DNA from 2 places in the Kitasatospora sp. NPDC088548 genome. Region 1 is predicted to be linked to the other one. Evidence: riboswitches for the same ligand, from Rfam matches in the RefSeq annotation. Region 1 holds a riboswitch; the other holds the start of a gene.

Region 1 (11,187 bases):
GTGAGCACGGTGCTGAAGCCGTCCGGCTTGCCGCAGGCCTTGAGGGCCGCCTTGGCCTTGCCCTCGTCGCCCTTGTTGTCCTTGGTCTCCCAGACGTTGAAGTCCTGGTGGCCCGGGATGTCCGGCGGGAGCACGGTGCTGGCGATCGAGCCGCGGATCGGGCCGCCCATGGCGGTCTGCACCGAGACCTTGTCGATCGCGTACTGGACGGCCTTGCGGCACTCGATGTTGTCGAACGGCGCGACCTTGGTGTTGATCGCGGTGTAGACCAGGCGGCCGCCGAAGGCGTTGTCGGTGCTGGCCTTGAGCTTCTGGTCGCGCAGGATCTGCGCCTGGGTCTGCGGGTCGACACCGGCGCCGACGAGGTCCACCTGGGCGTTGCCGGCCAGCAGGTCCTTGTCGATGGTGGACTGCTCGATGTTCATCCTGACCACGATCTTGTCCGCGAGCTGCTTGCGGATCGGGTCGGTGCTCGGGTCCCAGTTGGTGTTGGGCACCAGGGTGAGCTGCTTGCCGTCCTCGTAGGACTCGAACTTGTAGGTGCCCGAGGCCACCACGTGCTTCACGTAGTCCGCGCCGGTGTCCTTGGCCTGCGGGACCGGCACCGTCTGCGGGGCGCTGACCAGGTAGTCGAAGTCGGCGAAGGCGTGCTTCAGGTGGAAGACGATGGTGGTGTCGTCCGGCGTCTCGATCGAGTTCAGCCCGCCGGTCTTGTCCTTGTACGGGCCCTCGTACGGCGTCGGGTTGTCGACCAGCAGCTCCTTGAAGTACGTCGGGCCGTTGGAGTTCACCTCCGCCGCGAAGTTGGAGCGCTCCACCGCGTACTTGACGTCCTTGGAGCTGATCGGGGTGCCGTCCTCGTACTTCAGGCCGGCCCGCAGCTTGTACGTCCAGGTCAGGCCGTCCGCGCTGGGCGTGCCCATGGACTCGGCCAGGTCCGGGACCAGCTTGTTGCCCTCGTCGCCGGGGCCCGGCGCGAAGGTGGTCAGCGGACGCCCGTACAGGCGCGAGAAGTTGTAGATGTACGCGTAGTACGTGTTGCCCGGGTCGAAGGAGTCCGGCGTACCGCGCATCTCGTAGGTGACGGTGCCGCCCTTCTTGTCCGAGGCGTTGACGATGCCCTTGGTGGCCGCGCCGGAGGCACCGCCGTCGCCGACACCGGCGGAGGAGGGGGCGGAGGAGGAACTGTCGCTCTTGGACGAGCCGGACGAGCAGCCGGTGACGATCAGGACCGTGGCAGCGGCCGCGGCGGTGAGCGCGACGGTACGGGACCTACGCATGGGTGGGATCAACCCCTTGAGGAAGTGGTGGCGGATCGAAGGGTCCTGACGAGAAGTCAGTTGCTCTTGGGATCGAGGGCGTCACGCAGCCCGTCGCCGAGCAGGTTGAAGGCGAGCACGGTGAGGAAGATCGCCATACCGGGGACCACCATGTACTGCGGGTCCACCTGGTAGTACTTGATCGCGTCGTTGAGCATGCCGCCCCAGGAGGCCTGCGGGGCCTGGATGCCGACGCCGAGGAAGCTGAGGCCCGCCTCGAAGAGGATGTTGGTCGGGATCAGCAGCGTCGAGTAGACCAGGATCGGACCGACCAGGTTGGGCAGCAGCTCCCTGAACAGGATGAACGGGCCCCGGGCGCCCAGACTGCGGGCGGCGAACACGAACTCCCGTTCGCGCAGCGAGAGGGTCTGGCCGCGCACGATCCGGCCCATGTAGGGCCAGTTGAAGAAGCCGATCACGAAGATCAGCACGGCGATGTGCAGCGGGAGCCCGTGCAGGCCGAAGGCGCCGCCCTGGAGCGAGGCGGAGATCGCGATGGCGAAGAGCAGCAGCGGGAAGGCGAGGAAGACGTCCATCACCCGGCTGATCAGGGTGTCCACCCAGCCGCCGTAGTAGCCGGCCATCACGCCGAGCACCACGCCGATGGTGTTGGACAGCAGGGTCGCCCCGAAGGCGACGAGCAGGGAGACCCAGGAGCCCTCGATGACCCGGGTGAGCAGGTCACGGCCCTGCAGCGGGTCGACCCCGAGCGGGTGGTCCCAGCTCATCCCGCCCCAGTCGCCCAGCGGCAGGCCGCCGAGGTTGGCGTCCAGCAGGTCCTGGTTGAGGGCGTCGGGGTCCAGTCCGAAGACGGACTCGATCGGCTTGGCCAGCAGGGCGAGCAGGATCAGCAGGATCACCACGACACCGCCGGCGACGGCGGCCTTGTCCCGCTTGAAGCGGGTCCAGGCGATCCGGCCGAGCGAGCGGCCTTCGATCTTCTTGGCCGGGCTCGCGGCGGCGGCTGCCCCCGGTTCGCTCCCGGCGGTCTTGATGGGTGCGGTCATGGTCAGTTGGTCCCCTCGCCGACGGTGGCCGGCCCACGGGTGCCGGTCGCCGGTTCGGCGCTACGGCTGGTGCGGACGTGCGGAGGTGCAGGGTTCGGGTGGTGCACGGCGGTACGAGGTACTCGGTGCTGCTGCCACGCGGGATGGGCATCGCGCGGTTCGAGCGGTTCGCGGCGCGCGTTCACCTTTGTGGGGCTCCAAGTACACGCGGTGCGTTGCGCAGAACTCTCTGCCATCTGAACTGGCTTGCGCCAGCCCTGACCACCGACAGATGCCCAACTGTGATCTGTGCGCATGCACCTCCGGATTCTCGGCATATCCCTCTTCACACAGCTGTTACAGGCATGTCAAGATGTGTGACGGCACCGGCCGGAAAATCGTCCGGAAAAACCAGGAAGCCGACCTGACGTCACGTCAAGTCGGCTTCTCGTACTGGTTTTCGACGGTGCGGGGCTCCGGCGCGCCCGGTCAGCGCCCCGGATAGCCGGGCCACGGCTGCTGCTGCGGCGGCTGCCCCGGCCAGCCAGGGCCGGGCGGCTGGGTGCCGTAACCGCCGTACGCCGGCCCCGTCTGCGAGGTGTACGGCGGTGGCGGCACCGGCGGGTAGGGCGCGGTCGCCGGCCGCCCGCGGCCGGCCGCCTCACGGTCGAAGAACGGCCGCGCGTTGGCCCGCATCCAGAGCGCCACCGGGTCGTACTCGTCCCCCATCGCCACCGTGGAGACGGCCAGGCCCTCCGGGGCCACCGCGATCGCCCGCTGCATCAGGGCCCGGACGGCCTCCACGGTCGGTGGCGAACTCTCGTAAAGATCAAGGCCGATGGCCAGGTACGGCTCACCGACGGCGGGCTGCACCCAGGCCCGGCACAGCGCCCTGACCGCCCGCACCTCGCCCGCCTGCCGCTCCAGCAGCGCGAAGAACTGCTGGGCCGGCACCTGCGGTTCGCTCAGCTTCAGCGGCCCGGCCGGCAGCCGGTCCAGCCCCGCCGCGATCCGCCGGAGGTCCGCCCAGGGCACCCCGACACCGCCGCCGGGGGCGTGCGGATTCAGCCAGAGGCCCCAGCGGGTGCGGTACAGCGAGGCGGCGATCTCCCGGCCGGAGATCACCTCGTGCGCCCGGGCCCAGCCGGACGCCGCCAGCTGCTCGGGCGAGGTGACGGCCGGCGCGTAGCCGTGGCCGCTGATCTCCATGTTCCCGTACTGGGCGTCCGGGCTGCCGGGGGTGCCGTGCCAGAGCAGCATCCAGACCTGGCCCGCGGCAAGGGCGTGCAGCAGCGCCTCGTACGCCTCGTAGCGCTCCGGCGCGACCTCGCGCAGGGCTCGCTCCAGCGCACCCGGATCCGCGCCGGGGCGCCCGGCGGGCGCCTGGCCCCAGGGCCCCGGTGCACCGCCCGCTACCGCTCCCGCACTCATGCGCCCACCTCGCTGCGCCTCTTCTTCTCTCACCCGCCGACCCGGCGGCTGCCTGCACGCACCCTATGGCGCGCCACCGACCGCCGCCACGCCGACGTGTCTGCCTCGTCCCCTCCTCCGGCCCGACGCCGGGCGGGGAGGGAACGCGTCACATCCGTGTGTAGAACGGCCGGACCTGGTTGAGCAACCACTCGACCACGGGATCCTCCACGAGATCGAGTAGTACGAGGTGGACGCCGCCGGGCAGCGGCGCGGTTCCCAGTGCCCGGCCCAGTGCTTCGTTCACGGTGGCCGGCTCGGCCGGGGCCGCCGGGTCGAGCTGGACCCCGATGAACATCACGGTCGGCTCGCCCTCGACGCTGGCCAGCGCCCGCCGGGCGGTCAGCACCCCGGGCAGGCCGGCGAGTTCGGCCCGGGCGGCGGCCAGGAAGGCCTCCGGGTCCTCGCCCGGCACCGGCTCGCGCAGCGCCACCCGGCCGCCGGTCGGGCTGTCCGGGGCCTCCCAGCGGTCCTCGCGCGGCCCGCGCCGCAGCTCGGCCACGCCCTCCGGCGGCACCGGGATGCCGACCGCCGCCTCCGGGTTCACCGCTATGCCGATGCCCAGCGGCAGCCCGCGGGCGAACTCCCAGACCGGCGCGACCGCGAAGGCCATCCCCGGCGCCTGCCGCAGGAACACCTCCTGCGAGGAGAAGACCGGCACATAGGGGTCGCCGGCCAGCTCGACGGTCGGCAGGTTCAGCGACTGGCCCTGCGGATCGGCCCCGGCCGGCAGCGGGATCCACACCTGGCTGCGGGCCAGTACCTCGATCACCCGGGCGGTCGCGCCCGGGTCGCCGAGCGCGGCGGTGAGCACCTGCTCCAGCTCGTTGGCCGGCCATCCGCCGCCCTGCGGCGCCGTCTCCGGGCCGCCCCACCCCTGCTGCTGCTCCGCCGGGTACCCCATGCGCCCCTGTACCGCCCTGTGTCCGTGTGCCGTGCTCGTGCGCCGCGCCGTGCCCGCCGGCGTGCCCGCCGGCGCGCCCGCCGACGCCGAGCAGCCTAGCGGGCCGCCCGGGGCCCCTCTCCCGCCCGGGGCGCAGACGTGCCATGATGTGCGCGTCTCCGCGCTTTCCCGACGGAGGCCCCTAACTCCATACAGGCCGCTCGAACCCGCGCGGGAGAGCCCGGAGTGCCCCGTCAGGCGGCACAGCCGGCGCCGAAGGAGCAAGTCCTCCCCGGAAACTCTCAGGCACCCCTACCGCACGGGTTAGGCACATCTGGAAAGCGGCGCACGGCTCTGCCACGCGCCCACCCACGGTGCAAGCCGCCATGTTGTCCTGTTAGCTGTAAAGAGCTGCGGGCCTGCGTGCGGTGAAGCTCTCAGGTACGACGACAGATGGGGAGACCCAGCCGCCGCATGCCCGCGCGCAGGGTCGGCCCCGAGCGGGACCGGTCCGGCGTGCGCACACCTGAGTGCCCAGACCGAGGAGTCCCAGGCCATGTCGTCCCTCCGCCTCACCGCGCTCGACGCGCTGCACCGCGCCCTCGGCGCGACCATGACCGACTTCGCCGGCTGGGACATGCCGCTGCGCTACGGCAGCGAGCGCGAGGAGCACCTCGCCGTCCGCACCAGGGCCGGCCTCTTCGACCTCTCCCACATGGGCGAGATCACCGTCACCGGTCCGCAGGCCGGCGAGATGCTGGACCACGCGCTGGTCGGCTTCGTCTCCGCGCTGGGCGTGCTGCGCGCCCGCTACACCATGATCTGCGCCGAGGACGGCGGCATCCTGGACGACCTGATCGTCTACCGCCTGCGCGAGGACGCCTTCCTGGTCGTCGCCAACGCCTCCAACGCCCAGCTGGTGCTGGACGAGCTGATCGCCCGCGCCAAGGGCTTCGACGCCGTCGTCACCGACGACCGCGACACCTACTCCCTGATCGCCGTCCAGGGCCCGGAGTCCACCGCGATCCTCGCCGACACCACCGACGCCGACCTGCCCGGCCTGAAGTACTACGCGATCCTCCCGGCCCGGGTGGCCGGCCGCGAGGTGCTGCTCGCCCGCACCGGCTACACCGGCGAGGACGGCTTCGAGATCTTCTGCGCCCCGGCCGACGCCGAGCCCGTCTGGACGGCGCTGACCGAGGCCGGCGCCGACCGCGGCCTGGTGCCCTGCGGCCTGTCCTGCCGCGACACGCTGCGCCTGGAGGCGGGCATGCCGCTGTACGGGCACGAGCTGTCCACCGACCTGACCCCGTTCGACGCCGGCCTGGGCCGGGTTGTCCGGTTCGACAAGACCACCAACGAGGGCGCGTTCATCGGCCGCAAGGCGCTGGAGAAGGCCGCCGCCGAGGCCGAGGCCCACCCGCCGCGGGTGCTGGTCGGCCTGGTCTCCGAGGGCAAGCGCGTCCCGCGCGCCGACTACACCGTGGTCTCCGCCGACGGCACGCCGATCGGCCGGATCACCTCCGGCGCCCCCTCCCCCACGCTGGGCAAGCCGATCGCGATCGCCTACGTGGACGCGGCGCACGCCGCGCCCGGCACCACCGTCGCGGTGGACGTCCGCGGCCGGCCCGAGCCGGTGCAGGTCGTGGCGCTGCCGTTCTACAAGCGCGCCCGCTGAGGGCCCGCTCCGTCCCGCGCCGGGCAGCTCCCCGGCGCGGGGCGGAGCCCGCCTCCGGCCCGTCCGCCGAGGCCCGCTTTCCCCCCGTAGATCCACGTCGATGCCGTCCGCCCGCCGGACCGCTTCGTCGTACCCGCTTCCCATCCTGGAGAATGACGCCATGAGCAACCCCCAGCACCTGCAGTACACCAAGGAGCACGAGTGGCTGACGGCCGCCGCTGACGGTGTCTCCACGGTCGGTATCACCGCCCACGCGGCCGACGCCCTGGGCGACATCGTCTATGTGCAGCTGCCCGAGGTCGGCGAGACCGTGACCGCGGGTGAGACCTGTGGCGAGCTCGAGTCCACCAAGTCGGTCAGCGACCTGTACTCGCCGGTCACCGGCGAGATCGTCGAGGTCAACCAGGCCGTCCTGGACGACAACGCCCTCGTCAACAGCGAGCCCTTCGAAGGCGGCTGGCTGTTCAAGGTCCGCGTCGAGGCCACCGACGAGCTGCTGAGCGCCGACGAGTACGACGCGCTCACCAACCCCGAGGCCTGATCGTCCGCCGGGGCGGCCGCAGCGCGGCGGCCGCCCCGCGGCCGGCCGTCCCCGCCCTCCCGTCGCCCGCCGCCTCCCTCCCAAGGGCGCGCCAAGCGCGGCACGTCCTTCTCTCCTCCCCGGGAAGACCACACCATGACGGTTCTCAACCAGTCCCTGCACGCTCTCGACCCGGAGATCGCCGCCGCGGTCGACGCCGAGCTGCACCGCCAGCAGACCACCCTGGAAATGATCGCCTCCGAGAACTTCGCCCCGGTGGCGGTCATGGAGGCCCAGGGCTCGGTGCTCACCAACAAGTACGCCGAGGGCTACCCCGGCCGCCGCTACTACGGCGGCTGTGAGCACGTGGACGTCGTCGAGCAGATCGCGATCGACCGGATCAAGGCCCTGTTCGGCGCCGAGCACGCCAACGTCCAGCCGCACTCCGGCGCGCAGGCCAACGCCGCCGCGATGTTCGCGCTGATCCAGCCGGGCGACACCATCCTGGGCCTGAGCCTGGCCCACGGCGGTCACCTGACCCACGGCATGAAGATCAACTTCTCCGGCAAGCTCTACAACGTGGCCGCGTACCACGTCGACGAGAAGACCGGCCAGGTCGACATGGCCGAGGTCGAGCGCCTCGCCAAGGAGCACCAGCCCAAGCTGATCATCGCCGGCTGGTCCGCCTACCCGCGCCAGCTGGACTTCGCCGCCTTCCGCCGGATCGCCGACGAGGTCGGCGCGCTGCTGATGGTCGACATGGCGCACTTCGCCGGTCTGGTCGCCGCCGGCCTGCACCCCAACCCGGTGCCGTACGCGGACGTGGTCACCACCACCACCCACAAGACCCTGGGCGGCCCGCGCGGCGGCGTCATCCTCTCCAAGGCCGAGTTCGCCAAGAAGATCAACTCCGCGGTCTTCCCCGGCCAGCAGGGCGGTCCGCTGGAGCACGTGATCGCCGGCAAGGCCGTCGCGTTCAAGGTCGCCGCCTCGGAGGAGTTCAAGGAGCGCCAGCAGCGCACCCTGGACGGCGCCCGGATCCTGGCCGAGCGCCTGCTCCAGGCCGATGTCGCCGAGGCCGGCGCGTCCGTCCTGTCCGGCGGCACCGACGTGCACCTGGTCCTGGTCGACCTGCGCAACAGCGCGCTCGACGGCCAGCAGGCCGAGGACCGCCTCCACGAGGTCGGCATCACGGTCAACCGCAACGCCGTCCCGAACGACCCCCGCCCGCCGATGGTCACCTCCGGCCTGCGGATCGGCACCCCGGCGCTCGCCACCCGCGGCTTCCAGGCCGAGGACTTCCGCGAGGTCGCCGACATCATCGCCGAGGCGCTGAAGCCGGCCTTCGACGAGGCCGTCGCCACCGCTCTGAAGGCCCGCGTCTCCGCGCTGGCCGCGAAGTACCCGCTCTACCCGAACCTGTAGTCCGGCGCGGGTGACCGGCCTCACCCCGTCGGGCCACCTGCGATCAAGGGGCACCGCGCACACTGGACAGTGCGCGCGGTGCCCCGTTCCGTGCCGGCACCTGCCCGCCTGTCCTTCCACGAGACCAGACAAGGACGTCCCCCGTGGCCATCAGCGTCTTCGACCTCTTCTCCATCGGCATCGGCCCTTCGAGTTCCCACACCGTCGGCCCCATGCGCGCCGCCCGGATGTTCGCCCGCCGACTGAAGTCCGAGGGCCTGCTGGCCGGCACCACCGCCGTCCGCGCCGAGCTGTACGGCTCGCTCGGCGCCACCGGGCACGGCCACGGCACCCCGAAGGCCGTCCTGCTGGGCCTGGAGAACAACTCCCCGCGCACCGTGGACGTCGACCAGGCCGACCTGGACGTCGAGCGGATAAGGGCCGAGAAGCGCCTCAACCTGCTCGGCAGCCAGCCGATCGACTTCGACCCGGACACCCAGCTCGTCCTGCACCGCCGCCGCTCGCTGCCGTACCACGCCAACGGCATGACCCTCTGGGCGTACGCGGCCGACGGCTCCACGCTGCTGGAGAAGACGTACTACTCGGTCGGCGGCGGCTTCGTGGTCGACGAGGACGCGCTCGGCGCGGACCGGGTCAAGCCCGACGACACCGCCCTGCGCTACCCCTTCCGCACCGGCGAGGAACTGCTCCGGCTCACCCGCGAGACCGGCCTGTCCATCTCCGGCCTGATGCTGGAGAACGAGAAGGCCTGGCGGACGGAGGAGGAGATCCGGGCCGGGCTGCTGGAGATCTGGCGCGTCATGCAGGAGTGCGTCCGGGCCGGCATGTCCCGCGAGGGCATCCTCCCCGGCGGCCTCAAGGTCCGCCGCCGCGCCGCCTCCGGCGCCCGCGCGCTGCGCGCCGAGGGCATCGGCCCGGCCAACGCCATGGAGTGGGTGACCCTCTACGCGATGGCCGTCAACGAGGAGAACGCCTCCGGCCGGCGCGTCGTCACCGCCCCCACCAACGGCGCGGCCGGCATCATCCCCGCCGTCCTGCACTACTACCTGAACTTCATCCCCGGCGCCGACGACGAGGGCATCGTCCGCTTCCTCCTCGCCGCCGGCGCGATCGGCATGCTCTTCAAGGAGAACGCCTCCATCTCCGGCGCCGAGGTCGGCTGCCAGGGCGAGGTCGGCTCCGCCTGCTCGATGGCCGCCGGCGGCCTCGCCGAGGTCCTCGGCGGCTCCCCCGAACAGGTCGAGAACGCCGCCGAGATCGGCATCGAGCACAACCTCGGCCTCACCTGCGACCCGGTCGGCGGCCTGGTCCAGATCCCCTGCATCGAGCGCAACGGCATGGCGTCCGTCAAGGCCGTCACCGCCGCCCGGATGGCCCTGCGCGGCGACGGCCGCCACCACGTCTCCCTCGACAAGGCGATCAAGACCATGAAGGAGACCGGCGCCGACATGAAGATCAAGTACAAGGAGACCAGCCGCGGCGGCCTCGCCGTCAACGTCATCGAGTGCTGACCCCCGCACTCCCCCGCCGAGCCGGCCGGACGGCCCCGTCCGGCCGGCTCAGCGGCGCGACACCCGGCCCCGGCCACGGACGCGCCGTTCACCTCCAGGCTCGGCCGGGCGCCGGGCCCGTCCCCCGTGTCCTTCGGCACGTGAGGGGACGGGCCCGGCGCGGGCTCAGCGGTCTGCGGGCCGGCCGGTCGGGGCCGTGCGGGCTTCGAGCAGTACGGCCCGGCGGAACGCCGCGCTGCGTCCCGCGCAGTCGGCGCAGATCGCGGCGCCGTCCTCGGTGCTGGGGTCGCGGTCCATCTCCACGGCGATATAGGAGTGGTCGCAGGTGTGGCAGCGGACGCGGGTCTCCCAGATGTCCTCGACCTCGTCGCGCGGGTCGCCCGGCCGGTCGAGGGCGACGGGTCGGCCGAGCCGGTGGGCCACGGTGTACAGGACGATGCTGAGCACCAGGACCAGGGGGGTGGACCACGTGGTCCCGAAGGTGCCGGTGCCTTCGTACACCGCGATGCCGAGCACCGAGACGATCAGCCAGACGATCGCGCCGGGGCCGAACGAGGCCACCCGGCCGGGGCGGAACTCCGGCAGCCCGTCGCGGTCGCCGTGGCGGCTGAGCCACATGTGGGTCAGGGCGATGCCCACCCAGGCGACGACGAACGCGCCCTGCCAGGCCAGCGCGGTGAGCAGGTAGCTGAGGACATCGGTGAGCATGAACAGGTAGGTCAGCACGCCGGCGAGCATCAGGGCGGCGACCCGGGGGACGCGGATCCGCAGCAGCCGCGTGAACAGGGCCTCCAGATTGGTGGAGGCGACGTAGTAGTTCGCCGTGTTGATCCTGGACTGGGTCACCCAGACGACGACCAGGCCCGAGATCCCCATCAGGTTGATGACGGTGTCGCCGATCGCTGTCTCCGACAAGGCGCCGGAGGTGCCGGCCGCCATCACCAGGAAGATCCCGATGAGACCGTTGGCGAGGTACACGAAGAGGTAGAAGACCGGGCCGAAGGTGACGACGCTGTGGTAGCGGCTGTCCTCGGGCTTGCCGAAGCGGGCGAAGTCCACCGTGTACATCATGAAGACGAACACGCCGAGGTAGACGAACAGGGCGTAGAGCCAGCCCGGCGCGCTGAGGTCCGGGGCACTGTCCGGGACGTGGGTCAGCCAGCCCTTGGAGGGGTACTTCACCGCGGCCAGGACGACGGCGACGAGCAGGCCGCCCCAGTACAGCGGCAGCAGGAAGCCGTTGAACTTGTCCATCCAGCGGCGCACTCCGCCGATGACCATCGGCAAGTTGGTGACGACGGCGACGGCGTACCAGATCCGGATATCCAGCACCCCGGTGTAGGCGTGCAGGGCGTGGGCGATGACGGAGCTCTCGAACACGGCGTAGTACAGCGC
Region 2 (11,187 bases), on a different contig from region 1:
GCCGCTCAGCCTGGACGAGGCGTTCGTCGACCTGGAGGCCGGCCCGTACGGACCGGCGCTGGCGGCGGCGGACCACGCGACGGGGGAGCGGCTGGTGCTCGCGCTGGCGGAGGACCTGCGCGCGGACATCCACCGGCGCACCGGGCTGACCGCCTCGGTCGGGGCGGCCGGGTCCAAACTGATGGCGAAGATCGCCTCCGAGCAGGCCAAGCCGGACGGGCTGGTGCTGATCGAGCCCGGCCAGGAGCGCGCGGTGCTCGGGCCGATGCCGGTGCGGGCCCTGCCCGGTGTCGGGCCGGCCACCGAGCAGGTGCTGCGCCGGGCCGGTCTGAACACCGTGGCCGATCTCGCGGAGGCGGGGGAGGCCGAGCTGGTGCAGTTGCTCGGCAGGGCCCACGGCGCCGGTGTGTTCCAGATGTCGACAGGGCTGGACGACCGGCCGGTGGTGGCCGACCAGGACGCCAAGTCCGTCTCGGTGGAGGACACCTTCGAGGTGGACCTGGCTGACCGGGAGCGGGTGCTGCGCGAGGTGGAGGTGCTGGCGGCGCGGTGCGTGCGCCGGTTGCGGGCGGCCGGGCGTTCGGGCCGGACGGTGGTGCTGAAGGTCCGCCGGTTCGACTTCTCCACGCTGACCCGCTCGGAGACGCTGCGCGGCCCGACGGACGACGAGACGGTGATCACCGAGACGGCCCGCCGACTGGCCGGCCAGGTGGACATCACCGGCGGGGTGCGGCTGCTCGGTGTCGGGGTCTCGCAGCTGGCCGACTACACCCAGGAGGACCTGTTCGCGCAGGCCGTCCGGGAGGAGTCTGCGGAGCGGGAGGCGGACGAGGACGAGACGACCGGTGCGGAGCCCGAGCCGGTGGCGGCCGGGGTGCGGCACTGGATGCCCGGGCAGGACGTCCGCCATGCCGGGTTCGGGCCGGGCTGGGTCCAGGGCAGTGGCGTCGGCCGGGTGACCGTCCGGTTCGAGACGCCGTGGAGCGGGCGGGGCCGGGTGCGGACCTTCGCGGTGGACGATCCGGCGTTGGAGCCGGCCCGGCCGCTGCCGCTGCGCGGGGACGAGGGGGCTCCCGACGACGGGGAGGCGGGTCGGGCCGAAGGCTCGGCAGGGGACGGCTGAACATACGAAGCGGCCCCACCCGGCGGGGGATCCGGGTGGGGCCGCGTGCCGTGCCGGGCCTCGGACGGCCGCGATGCCCTCGTCGACCGTTCGGGGTCCGGTCCCCCGCGCCCTGTCCCTGAGCGCGGGGGTGGACGCCTCGTCAGGCGTCGGTCTTCACCAGCTCGGGGCTGGAGGCGTGGTTCGCCGCGGAGCCCTGGGCCACGATGGTGGCGGGCTTGACGCTGCGGATCAGGAAGGGGACGGCGCCGGCGACCACGCAGACCGCGGCGGCGGTCCAGAACGCGTGCTTGTAGGCGTCCAGGGTGGGGAGCGAGACCGGGATCGGCAGCTTCATGGTGTCGCCGGTCAGGATGGCGGCCATCACGGCGGTGCCGATCGCGCCACCGACGGTGCGCAGCACGGCGTTCATGCCGTTGGCGATGCCGCTCTGCTCGACCGGGACGGCGCCGTTGATGTAGGCGGGCATCGCCGAGAAGGCGAGGCCGATGCCCAGACCGAAGATCGCCGAGGCGGTGTAGATGTCGGCCTCGTGGCTGTGCCGCAGGGCCAGGTAGGCCATCGCGACGGCGCCGAGGACGCCACCGAGGACCAGCGGGAGGCGGGGGCCGCGGCGGGCGATCAGCAGGGCGCCGAGCGGGGCGGCGACCATCGAGCCGAGCGCGGAGGGCAGCAGCATGATGCCGGCGTGCAGCACGGTGGCGGTGAAGCCGTAGTGGGCGAGCTTCTCAGGGGTCTGGGCGAAGTTGCTGATCACCATGAACGAGCCGTACATGCCGAAGCCGATCAGCAGGCCGGCCAGGTTGGTGAAGGCGACGGCCGGGCGGGACATCATCGTCATGTCGACCAGCGGGTGCTTGACCTTGACCTCGATGACGCCCCAGATCAGGGCGACCACGGCGGCGACGGCGAACAGGCCGAGCGTCTTGGTGGAGGTCCAGCCCCAGTGGTTGCCCTGGCTGACCGCGACCAGCAGGGCGGAGAGCCAGCCGGCCAGGGTGATCGCACCGAGCGGGTCGGCGCCGCCGTCCTTGTCGGTGACCGGGTCGGCGGGCACCCGGAAGGCGACCAGGGCGACCGCGAGCAGACCGAAGACCAGGCCCATCCAGAAGATCGACTTGTAGCTCCAGTGCTCCAGCAGCAGGCCGGTGGCGACCAGGCCGAGGCCGCTGCCGACGCCCATCGACGCGCTGATCGCCGCGACGCCGCCGGTGACCTTCTGCTTGGGCAGTTCGTCACGGACGATGCTGATGGCCAGCGGCAGCACGCCACCGCCGGCGCCCTGGAGGACGCGGGCGACGACCAGCCAGGTGAAGGAGTGGGTGGTGACCGCGAGTGCGGACCCCGCCACCAGGCCGGCCAGCGAGATCAGCAGCATCGGCTTGCGGCCGCGCAGGTCGCCGAAGCGCCCCAGCAGGGGGGTCAGCACGGCGGCGGAGAGCAGGTTGGCGGTCATCAGCCAGGTGATGCTGGAGCCCGAGACGCCGAGCTCCTTGGCCAGCGAGGGCAGGATCGGAACGACCGCGGTCTGCACCACGCTGAACGACAGCATCGCCAGGATGAGGGCCGGCAGGACCCGGGCGCTGCTTGGCTTCGTGGTGGTGGGCTGTGGTGCCTCACTCACGGTTGCTTCCTCCTGTACATGGTGAATGAACTGAAGTAACCATGCAGGGGGATACTTCAGTGTGTCAAATATCGATTGGTGAAGCTTTGGCAAAGTCGAGGACCCCGGGCCGCGGCGGCCCGGGGTCCTGCTGATGTCCGGTTCAGATGAGCGGCCGGACCGGAGCCTCGCGGGCCGGTTCGTCCACCGCACGGGCGGCTGTGGCCGGGTGCGGAGTGTGGGCCGCCGGGGGTACGGGCGTGTGGACGGACGCCGTCGCGGGGGGCGGGGCGGGCGCGGTGGCGTCGTGCACCTCGATGTGCTCGCGCCGCAGCTCGTCGCGGATCACCTCCTCGGTGGTGTACCGCTCGACCACCAGGCGGACCCGCTCGACGGGCGCCAGGTACTTGCGGACCACCGGGCGCTCCTCGCGCAGCGTGACCTCCTCGACGGACTCGGCGATCTCCTTGTTGGTGATGAGCGCGCGCTCGGCCTCGCTGACGGGCGTCCGCTCCACCCGGACCCGCTCGCGGACCACGGGGACGCGGTGCTCCACCGCCTCGGTGATGACGTACTTGCGCAGCTTCGCGGTGCCCAGGACGTGCCACTCGGTGGTGACCTCCAGCCGTTCCTCGCGGCAGGTGAGCTCCACCGGGCTGCCGAGCGCGGGCGGGGCCGGCCGTGCGGCGTCGACCGGGGCGCCGTCGACGACTGGGGCGCCGTCGACGGCCGGAGTGTCGGGCTCCGTGGTCTGCGGCCGGGGCGCGGCGGCGGGCGCGGTGGCGGTGCCGGCTCCCGAGGCGGTCTCCCGGGCGGGTCCGGACGGCTTGCCGAGGTCGACCGCCGGGGTGGTGGCGTGCTTGGCGGGCGCGGTGTCGGCGGAGTGGAAGGCGAGCGGCCCGGCGGGGGGCGCGGCGTCTGCGGAGTGGAAGGAGAGGTGCTTGGCCGGAGCCGCGGCGGTGGACGCGACGCCTGCGGCCGCGCCCGCCCCCGCCGCGTCGGCGGCCTTCTCCGCCGGGGGGACGGCGCCGAAGTCCAGGTCGGCCGGCTGGTCGGTGTCGGGCCCGGAGCGGTCGTCCGCCGGGGTGTCGAGTCCGTAGTAGCGGTAGAGCTGGAGTTCCTGGGCCGGTGAGAGGTGCTGGCCCACGCCGAAGTCCGGTGACTCCTTCACCAGGGACTTGTCGTACGGCACCCGCAGCTCGTCGCCGGAGAACTCGCTGGTGGTCAGCGGGACGAAGGCGTCCCGGCCGAAGATGCCGGTCCGGACGGCGGCCCACTCCGGCTGGCCGGTGGCGTCGTCGAGGTACACCTCGTCGACCGTGCCGATCTTGTCTCCGTTGCGGTCCACCGCCTTGTGGCCGATGAGGTCCCGGGGATCGATATCGGTTTGCACTCTTTCCTCCCGTGCAGCTGTTCCTGCGGAACGCCGTAGGCCGGCGGTTTGAGCACCCGTTCCCTCCGCCACTTCACACCAAAAGCCATGAACCAGACATACGCGAGCCGGGTGCAGCCGTCCGGGCCGGGTGCTCCGCTGTACGGGTCACGGGTGAAGTGGCCGAGTGACCTGACGTACCCGTGATCGGAGGGCTTCCCGCTGGTACCCTGGGCGCGACCGCCGAGCCCGCTCGGGAGAGTCCCCGACCGCGAAAACCGCTGGTCGAGGCGCCGAAGGAGCAACTCCTCCCCGGAATCTCTCAGGCATCCGTACCGTGTGGGATAGGTCACTCTGGAAAGCAGGGCAGGACCGCCGGCGAGGGAGCCGGCGGCCACCACCCTCACCGACGGTGCAAGCCGACGGTGCGCCCACAGCGCACCGTGCGGGTGAAGCTCTCAGGTCCCGATGACAGAGGGGGAGGCCTGTCGGGTTCGTCCGCCCGGGCCGAGCCGCTGTCCGCAGCGATCGGAGCCGTCCGGCGTGCGGACCCCCGCCGGTCCGTGACCAGGAGGCCTCGACCACCATGAACGCCCAGCCGAACGCCGGACGCTCCACCAGCGCCGCGACCCTCACCGAGCTTGAGCAGGCCAGCCCCTTCGAGACCCGCCACATCGGCCCCGACGCCGCCGCGCAGGAGAAGATGCTGGCCCAGGTCGGCTACGGCTCGCTGGACGAGCTCGCCGCCACCGCCGTGCCCGAGGCGATCCGCTCCATCACCGGTCTGGACCTGCCCGCGGGTCGCAGCGAGGCCCAGGTGCTCGCGGAGCTGCGCGAGCTGGCCGGCCGCAACCGGGTGCTCCAGCCGATGATCGGCCTGGGCTACTACGGGACCTTCACCCCGCCGGTGATCCTCCGCAACGTCCTGGAGAACCCGGCCTGGTACACCGCCTACACGCCGTACCAGCCGGAGATCTCGCAGGGCCGCCTGGAGGCGCTGATCAACTTCCAGACCCTGGTCTCCGACCTGACCGGCCTGCCCACCTCCGGCTCCTCGCTGCTCGACGAGGGCACCGCGGCCGCCGAGGCGATGGCGCTGGCCCGCCGCGTCACCAAGGTCAAGGGCGGTGTCTTCCTGGTCGACGCCGAGACCCTGCCGCAGACCCTCGCGGTGGTCAACACCCGCGCCGTGCCGACCGGGGTCGAGGTCGTCGTCGCCGACCTCTCCGCGGGCATCCCGGCCGAGATCGTCGAGCGCGGTGTCTTCGGCGTGCTGCTCCAGTACCCGGGTGCCACCGGTGTGGTCCGCGACCTCACCCCCGTCATCGAGCAGGCCCACGGCCTCGGCGCGATCGTCGCCGTCGCCGCCGACCTGCTGGCGCTCACCCTGCTGAAGTCCCCGGGCTCGCTCGGCGCCGACATCGCCTGCGGCACCTCGCAGCGCTTCGGGGTGCCGATGGGCTTCGGCGGCCCGCACGCCGGCTACCTCTCGGTGCGCGCCGAGTACGCCCGTTCGCTGCCCGGCCGCCTGGTCGGCGTCTCCGTCGACGCCGACGGCAACCGCGCCTACCGCCTGGCGCTGCAGACCCGTGAGCAGCACATCCGCCGCGAGAAGGCGACCAGCAACATCTGCACCGCCCAGGTGCTGCTCGCCGTGATGGCCTCGATGTACGCCGTCTACCACGGCCCGGACGGCCTGGCGGACATCGCCCGGCGCACCCACCGCTACGCCGCCGCCCTCGCCGAGGGCCTGCGGGCCGGCGGCGTGGAACTGCTGCACGGCGAGTTCTTCGACACCGTCACCGCCGTCGTCCCCGGCCGCGCCGCCGCGATCGCCGAGGCCGCCCGCGAGCACGGCATCAACGTCTACCAGGACGGCGAGGACCGGATCTCGGTCTCCACCGACGAGACCACCACCCGCGAGCACCTGGCGGGCGTCTGGGCCGCGTTCGGCGTCGAGGGCGTCGAGGTCGCGGAGGGCGCCGACGCGCTGCCCGCCGCGCTGCTGCGCGAGGACGAGTACCTGACCCACCCGGTCTTCCACAGCCACCGCTCGGAGACCGCGCTGCTGCGGTACCTGCGCCGCCTGTCGGACCGGGACTACGCGCTGGACCGCGGCATGATCCCGCTGGGCTCCTGCACCATGAAGCTCAACGCGACCACCGAGATGGAGCCGGTGACCTGGCCCGAGTTCGGCCAGCTGCACCCCTTCGCGCCGATCGACCAGGCGCAGGGCTTCCTCACCCTGATCCGTCAGCTGGAGCAGCAGCTGGTCGAGGTGACCGGCTACGACGCCGTCTCCATCCAGCCGAACGCCGGCTCCCAGGGCGAGCTGGCCGGCCTGCTGGCCGTCCGCGCCTACCACCACGCCAACGGCGACACCCAGCGTGACGTCTGCCTGATCCCGTCCTCCGCGCACGGCACCAACGCGGCCTCCGCCGTGATGGCCGGCATGCGCGTGGTCGTGGTCAAGACCCTGGTCGACGGCGACGTGGACGTCGAGGACCTCAAGGTCAAGATCGAGAAGCACCGCGACAGCCTCGCCGTGCTGATGGTCACCTACCCGTCCACCCACGGCGTGTACGAGACCCAGATCACCGACATCTGCGCGGCCGTGCACGAGGCCGGGGGCCAGGTGTACGTGGACGGTGCCAACCTGAACGCCCTGGTCGGCCTCGCCAAGCCGGGCAAGTTCGGCGCGGACGTCTCGCACCTGAACCTGCACAAGACCTTCTGCATCCCGCACGGCGGCGGCGGCCCCGGCGTCGGCCCGGTCGCGGTGCGCGGGCACCTCGCGCCGTACCTGCCCAACCACCCGCTCCAGGCGGAGGCCGGCCCGGCCACCGGCGTCGGCCCGATCTCGGCCGCGCCCTGGGGCTCGGCCGCCATCCTGCCGATCTCCTGGGCGTACGTCCGGCTGATGGGCGGCGAGGGGCTCAAGCACGCCACCCAGGTCGCGGTGCTGAACGCCAACTACATCGCCAAGCGGCTGGCCCCGCACTTCCCGGTGCTCTACACCGGCCCCGGCGGCCTGGTCGCGCACGAGTGCATCATCGACCTGCGCCCGCTCACCAAGGAGACCGGCGTCTCGGTGGACGACATCGCCAAGCGCCTGATCGACTACGGGTTCCACGCGCCGACGATGTCGTTCCCGGTGGCCGGCACCCTGATGATCGAGCCGACCGAGTCCGAGGACCTGCACGAGATCGACCGGTTCTGCGACGCGATGATCGAGATCCGGGCCGAGATCGAGAAGGTCGGCTCGGGCGCGTGGGCGGCCGAGGACAACCCGCTGCGCAACGCCCCGCACACCGCAGCCGCCCTGGCCGGCGACTGGGCGCACGGCTACTCGCGGCAGGAGGCGGTCTTCCCGGCCGGCGTCAACCCGGCGGACAAGTACTGGCCGCCGGTCAGCCGGATCGACGGCGCGTACGGCGACCGCAACCTGGTCTGCTCCTGCCCGCCGCTGGACGAGTACGGCTCCTGACGTAGCCCGGACGGCACAGGCAGGGCCCCGGCGGAACGTTCCGCCGGGGCCCTGCCCCGTCCTGTGTCGCCCCGGCCGTCTACGCGGCGTGGGCGACGGCGCGGCGCGGGGCGATCACCCGGCCGTCGGGCAGCAGTTCGCCGGTGTCCTCGAAGAGCAGGACGCCGTTGCAGAGCAGGCTCCAGCCCTGCTCCGGGTGGCAGGCCACCGGTACGGCCGCCTCGCGGTCCTCGGATTCGGCCGACGGGCACTCAGGACGGTGCTGGCACATTCGCGTACCCTCGCTTCGCTCTGCGATCCACCCCGTGGTGCGGCCGACGGATGACCATCGGGAGCCGCCGCGGTAGCCGGATCCTGTCCGGCGCCGGGCCAGGTGTGGGCCGGCGCTCAAGTGGGTAGGACAGGGGGTCCTTCCACGCTGGTTCCCAGTGTCGGCATCCGGGGACGATCGCGCAGCGATTTCGTGACACGCGCCACAACCCCCGGGCAGAGATCACCCGTTCAGGTGGCGTAGCGGGTGAATCACCCCCGGACGGGCCATCGTCCGGCTGGCCCGGGAAGGCCATGCCCGATGGCCCGCCCGGGTGGGCGGGCATGGCGGTGGGGTGCCGTGGGGGGCCTCAGGGCGAGCCGAGCAGCAGCGACCCGGCGAGCGGTGTCCGTGCCAGGGCCGCCAGCAGGTCGCCGGCCGGATAGGCGCGGTGCGCGGTGACCCCGAGCGGGGCCGGTGCCAGCGGGATCAGCAGGTCCGAGGCCGGGCCGGCGTCCGGGCTGTGCAGCCACAGCGCCGTCGCGTACTGGCCGGGGAAGGTCAGCAGTCTGGGCTGCTGCCGGGCCCGGGAGGACTGGGCGAGCTGCCAGGCCTGGCGCAGGGCCCGGACGGTGGAGTCCAGGTACGGCCCGGCGGTGAAGTGGGAGAAGGCGTGGCCCTCCACGCCCTGTACGACCTCCGCCGCGGCGGCGACCTCGGGTCCGTCCTTGATCAGGAAGCGCCAGCCCGTTCGCCGGGCGGCGCGGAGTTCGGGGCGTGGCCCGTCCAGGACGTAGACCGCGAGCGGGTGTGCGGGGAGCAGTGGGCCGGCCGGGTGGAGCAGCGCTGCGGCGGCGGGTTGGCGCAGCGCGGTCTCCGAGTCGAGCGCGGCGAGGACCGCGCGCAGGGCACTGGGCGGGGGCTGGGGGGTCTGCAGAGTCATGGCGAGGTCGCCTCTCCGTGCGAGATCGGCGTGCGAGTGCGGCATACCGGCGTGGCGCGGTGTGTCATCGGTGACGGGACCTGGCCGTGTCCGGTTGTGCATGATCGCGGTGCCGGCGCGGCTGCTGCAGTCGACGAGGGCTTCGGAGCAGTAGCAGACCGGCCGGAGCGCAGTGCAGTGCGAATTCTACTCGAACAGGTGCGCAGGGTGACCTGTTTATCACAGGCGGTGTCGCCGGGCAAGTCGGCAGATGCGCTGAAAGTCCATCAGTTTCCTTGCATTGCAAGCCATTCGAAGCTCTCGGGTATCGATCTTCCAGGCGGGCATGATGCTTGCACGGTCGGTCGGCCGGGTGGGCTCAGGAGGAGGGGACCATGGGCGAGAAGGTCGTGGCGACGCGGGCGGACCTGTCGGACCGACAGCAGTACCGCCGCAAGCTGCAGTCCTGTCTCGACGCGCTGGGGCGGATGCTGCGCGAGGAGCGCTTCGACCGCCCGCGAGCGGTGGTGGGCCTGGAGATCGAGCTCAACCTGGCCGACGAGCAGGGTCTTCCGGTGATGCGCAACGCGCAGGTGCTGAGCTCCATCGGCTCCAGTGACTTCCAGACCGAGCTGGGCCAGTTCAACATCGAGGTCAACATCACCCCGCACCGGCTCTGCGGGCACGTCTTCGAGGAACTGCGGGAGGAGATCGACACCGGGCTGCGCTACGCCGACCGGCGGGCCGCCGAGGCCGGGGCCCGGATCGTGATGGTGGGCATCCTCCCGACCCTGGAGCACGACCACACCGGGCTGGACGCGATGTCCCACAACCAGCGCTACAGCCTGCTCAGCGACCAGATCGTGGCGGCCCGGGGCGAGGACATCACCCTGGACATCGAGGGCGTCGAGCGTCTCCAGCTGGAGTCGATCACCATGGTGGCCGAGGCCGCCGCGACCTCCCTGCAGTTGCATCTGCAGGTCACCCCCGAGCGGTTCTCCTCGGTCTGGAACGCCGCCCAGGCGTTCTGCGGCCCGCAGCTCGCGCTCGGCGCCAACTCGCCGTTCCTGTTCGGACGGGAGCTGTGGCGGGAGACCAGGCCGGTGCTCTTCCAGCAGGCCTGCGACACCCGTACGGCGGAGCTCAAGGCACAGGGCGTGCGCCCGATCACCTGGTTCGGCGAGCGCTGGGTGGACTCCGCCTACGACCTGTTCGAGGAGAACCTCCGCTACTTCCCGGCGCTGCTGCCGATCTGCGACGACGAGGACCCGGCCAAGGTGCTCTCCTCCGGCGGGATCCCGAGGCTGGCCGAGATGCGCCTGCACAACGGCACCATCTACCGCTGGAACCGCCCGGTGTACGACGTCAGCGACGGCGTGCCGCACCTGCGGGTGGAGAACCGGGCGCTGCCGGCCGGCCCGACGGTGGCCGACACCCTGGCCAACGCGGCCTTCTACTACGGGCTGGTCCGGGTGCTGGCCGAACAGCCGAAGCCGATCTGGACCAGGCTGCCGTTCGACCGGGCGGACGAGAACTTCCAGCAGGCCGCCCGGTACGGCATCGACGCCGTCTTCCAGTGGCCGCAGCGCGGCCGGGCCGGGCGGGCCGGCGGGCTGGCCACCGTCTCCGCCGTGGACCTGGTGCTCAACGAACTGCTGCCGATGGCGTACCAGGGACTGGACGAGTGGGGCGTGGAGCCCGCCGACCGGGACCGCTACCTCGGCATCATCGAGCAGCGCTGCCTGCGCCGCGTCAACGGAGCCTCCTGGCAGAGCGCGACCTTCCACCGGCTGCGCGAGCAGTTCGGGATGGACCGGTCGGCCGCGCTCGCCGCGATGACCCGGCGGTACATCGAGCACATGCGCGGCGGCGAGCCGGTGCACACCTGGCCGGTGGGCTAGGAGCAGCCCTGTGGCAGGATGACCGCTCCGGCGGTCGGCCGACGGCCGGAGCGACGCCCGCCCGCTGGAGCCCCCCGTGACCACCGTCCCGACCGCACCGGAGACCGCGACGCCCACGCGCCGGCTGCTCGGCGTGGAGCTGCTGACCGTCCTCGGGCTCTCGCTCGGGGCCAGCGGCATCGCCGCGCTGATCAGCTTCACGGGTTCGCTCACCGAGCCGCTCAAGCTCGGCCAGCAGGTCGCCACCCTGAACGGCTCGCGCGCCCCCGGCCGGCCCTGGCTGGACCTCACCTGGCAGCTGTACTACATCGGACGCGGCCTGATGCCGGTCGTACTGGTCGGCTATCTGCTGGTGCGCGAGGGCGCCGCGCTGCGGGTGCTCGGCTTCGACCTCGGGCAGAAGCTGAAGGACCTCGGCCGGGGCGCCGCCGTCGCCGCCGCGATCGGCGGCTCGGGGCTCGCGCTCTACCTGGCCTCCCAGGCGGCCGGCTACAACCTGACGGTGGCGCCCTCCGGGCTGCCCGACGTC

What was found. Region 1 has a riboswitch for glycine ahead of gcvT (glycine cleavage system aminomethyltransferase GcvT). Riboswitches for the same ligand answer to the same signal wherever they lie in the genome.
Region 2: it holds a riboswitch for glycine, as region 1 does, so the genes downstream of both, gcvP (aminomethyl-transferring glycine dehydrogenase) here and gcvT (glycine cleavage system aminomethyltransferase GcvT) in region 1, are expected to answer to the same signal.

What each region holds. Positions count from the first base shown of each region.
Region 1 covers NZ_JBIVMI010000014.1:154,729-165,915, reverse strand. The annotation lists gene ACIP82_RS19820 (ABC transporter substrate-binding protein) at 1-1,280, opposite strand, end outside; gene ACIP82_RS19815 (ABC transporter permease) at 1,337-2,326, opposite strand; gene ACIP82_RS19810 (enhanced serine sensitivity protein SseB C-terminal domain-containing protein) at 2,795-3,736, opposite strand; gene ACIP82_RS19805 (enhanced serine sensitivity protein SseB) at 3,885-4,679, opposite strand; glycine riboswitch at 4,881-4,986, shown strand; gene gcvT (glycine cleavage system aminomethyltransferase GcvT) at 5,215-6,336, shown strand; gene gcvH (glycine cleavage system protein GcvH) at 6,497-6,877, shown strand; gene glyA (serine hydroxymethyltransferase) at 7,013-8,281, shown strand; gene ACIP82_RS19785 (L-serine ammonia-lyase) at 8,425-9,792, shown strand; gene ACIP82_RS19780 (cytosine permease) at 9,958-11,187, opposite strand, start outside.
Region 2 covers NZ_JBIVMI010000003.1:10,791-21,977, forward strand. The annotation lists gene ACIP82_RS05525 (DNA polymerase IV) at 1-1,123, shown strand, start outside; gene ACIP82_RS05530 (MFS transporter) at 1,266-2,747, opposite strand; gene ACIP82_RS05535 (PRC and DUF2382 domain-containing protein) at 2,890-4,119, opposite strand; glycine riboswitch at 4,343-4,446, shown strand; gene gcvP (aminomethyl-transferring glycine dehydrogenase) at 4,685-7,585, shown strand; gene ACIP82_RS05545 (DUF5999 family protein) at 7,665-7,856, opposite strand; gene ACIP82_RS05550 (hypothetical protein) at 8,206-8,778, opposite strand; gene ACIP82_RS05555 (glutamate--cysteine ligase) at 9,153-10,658, shown strand; gene ACIP82_RS05560 (CPBP family intramembrane glutamic endopeptidase) at 10,735-11,187, shown strand, end outside.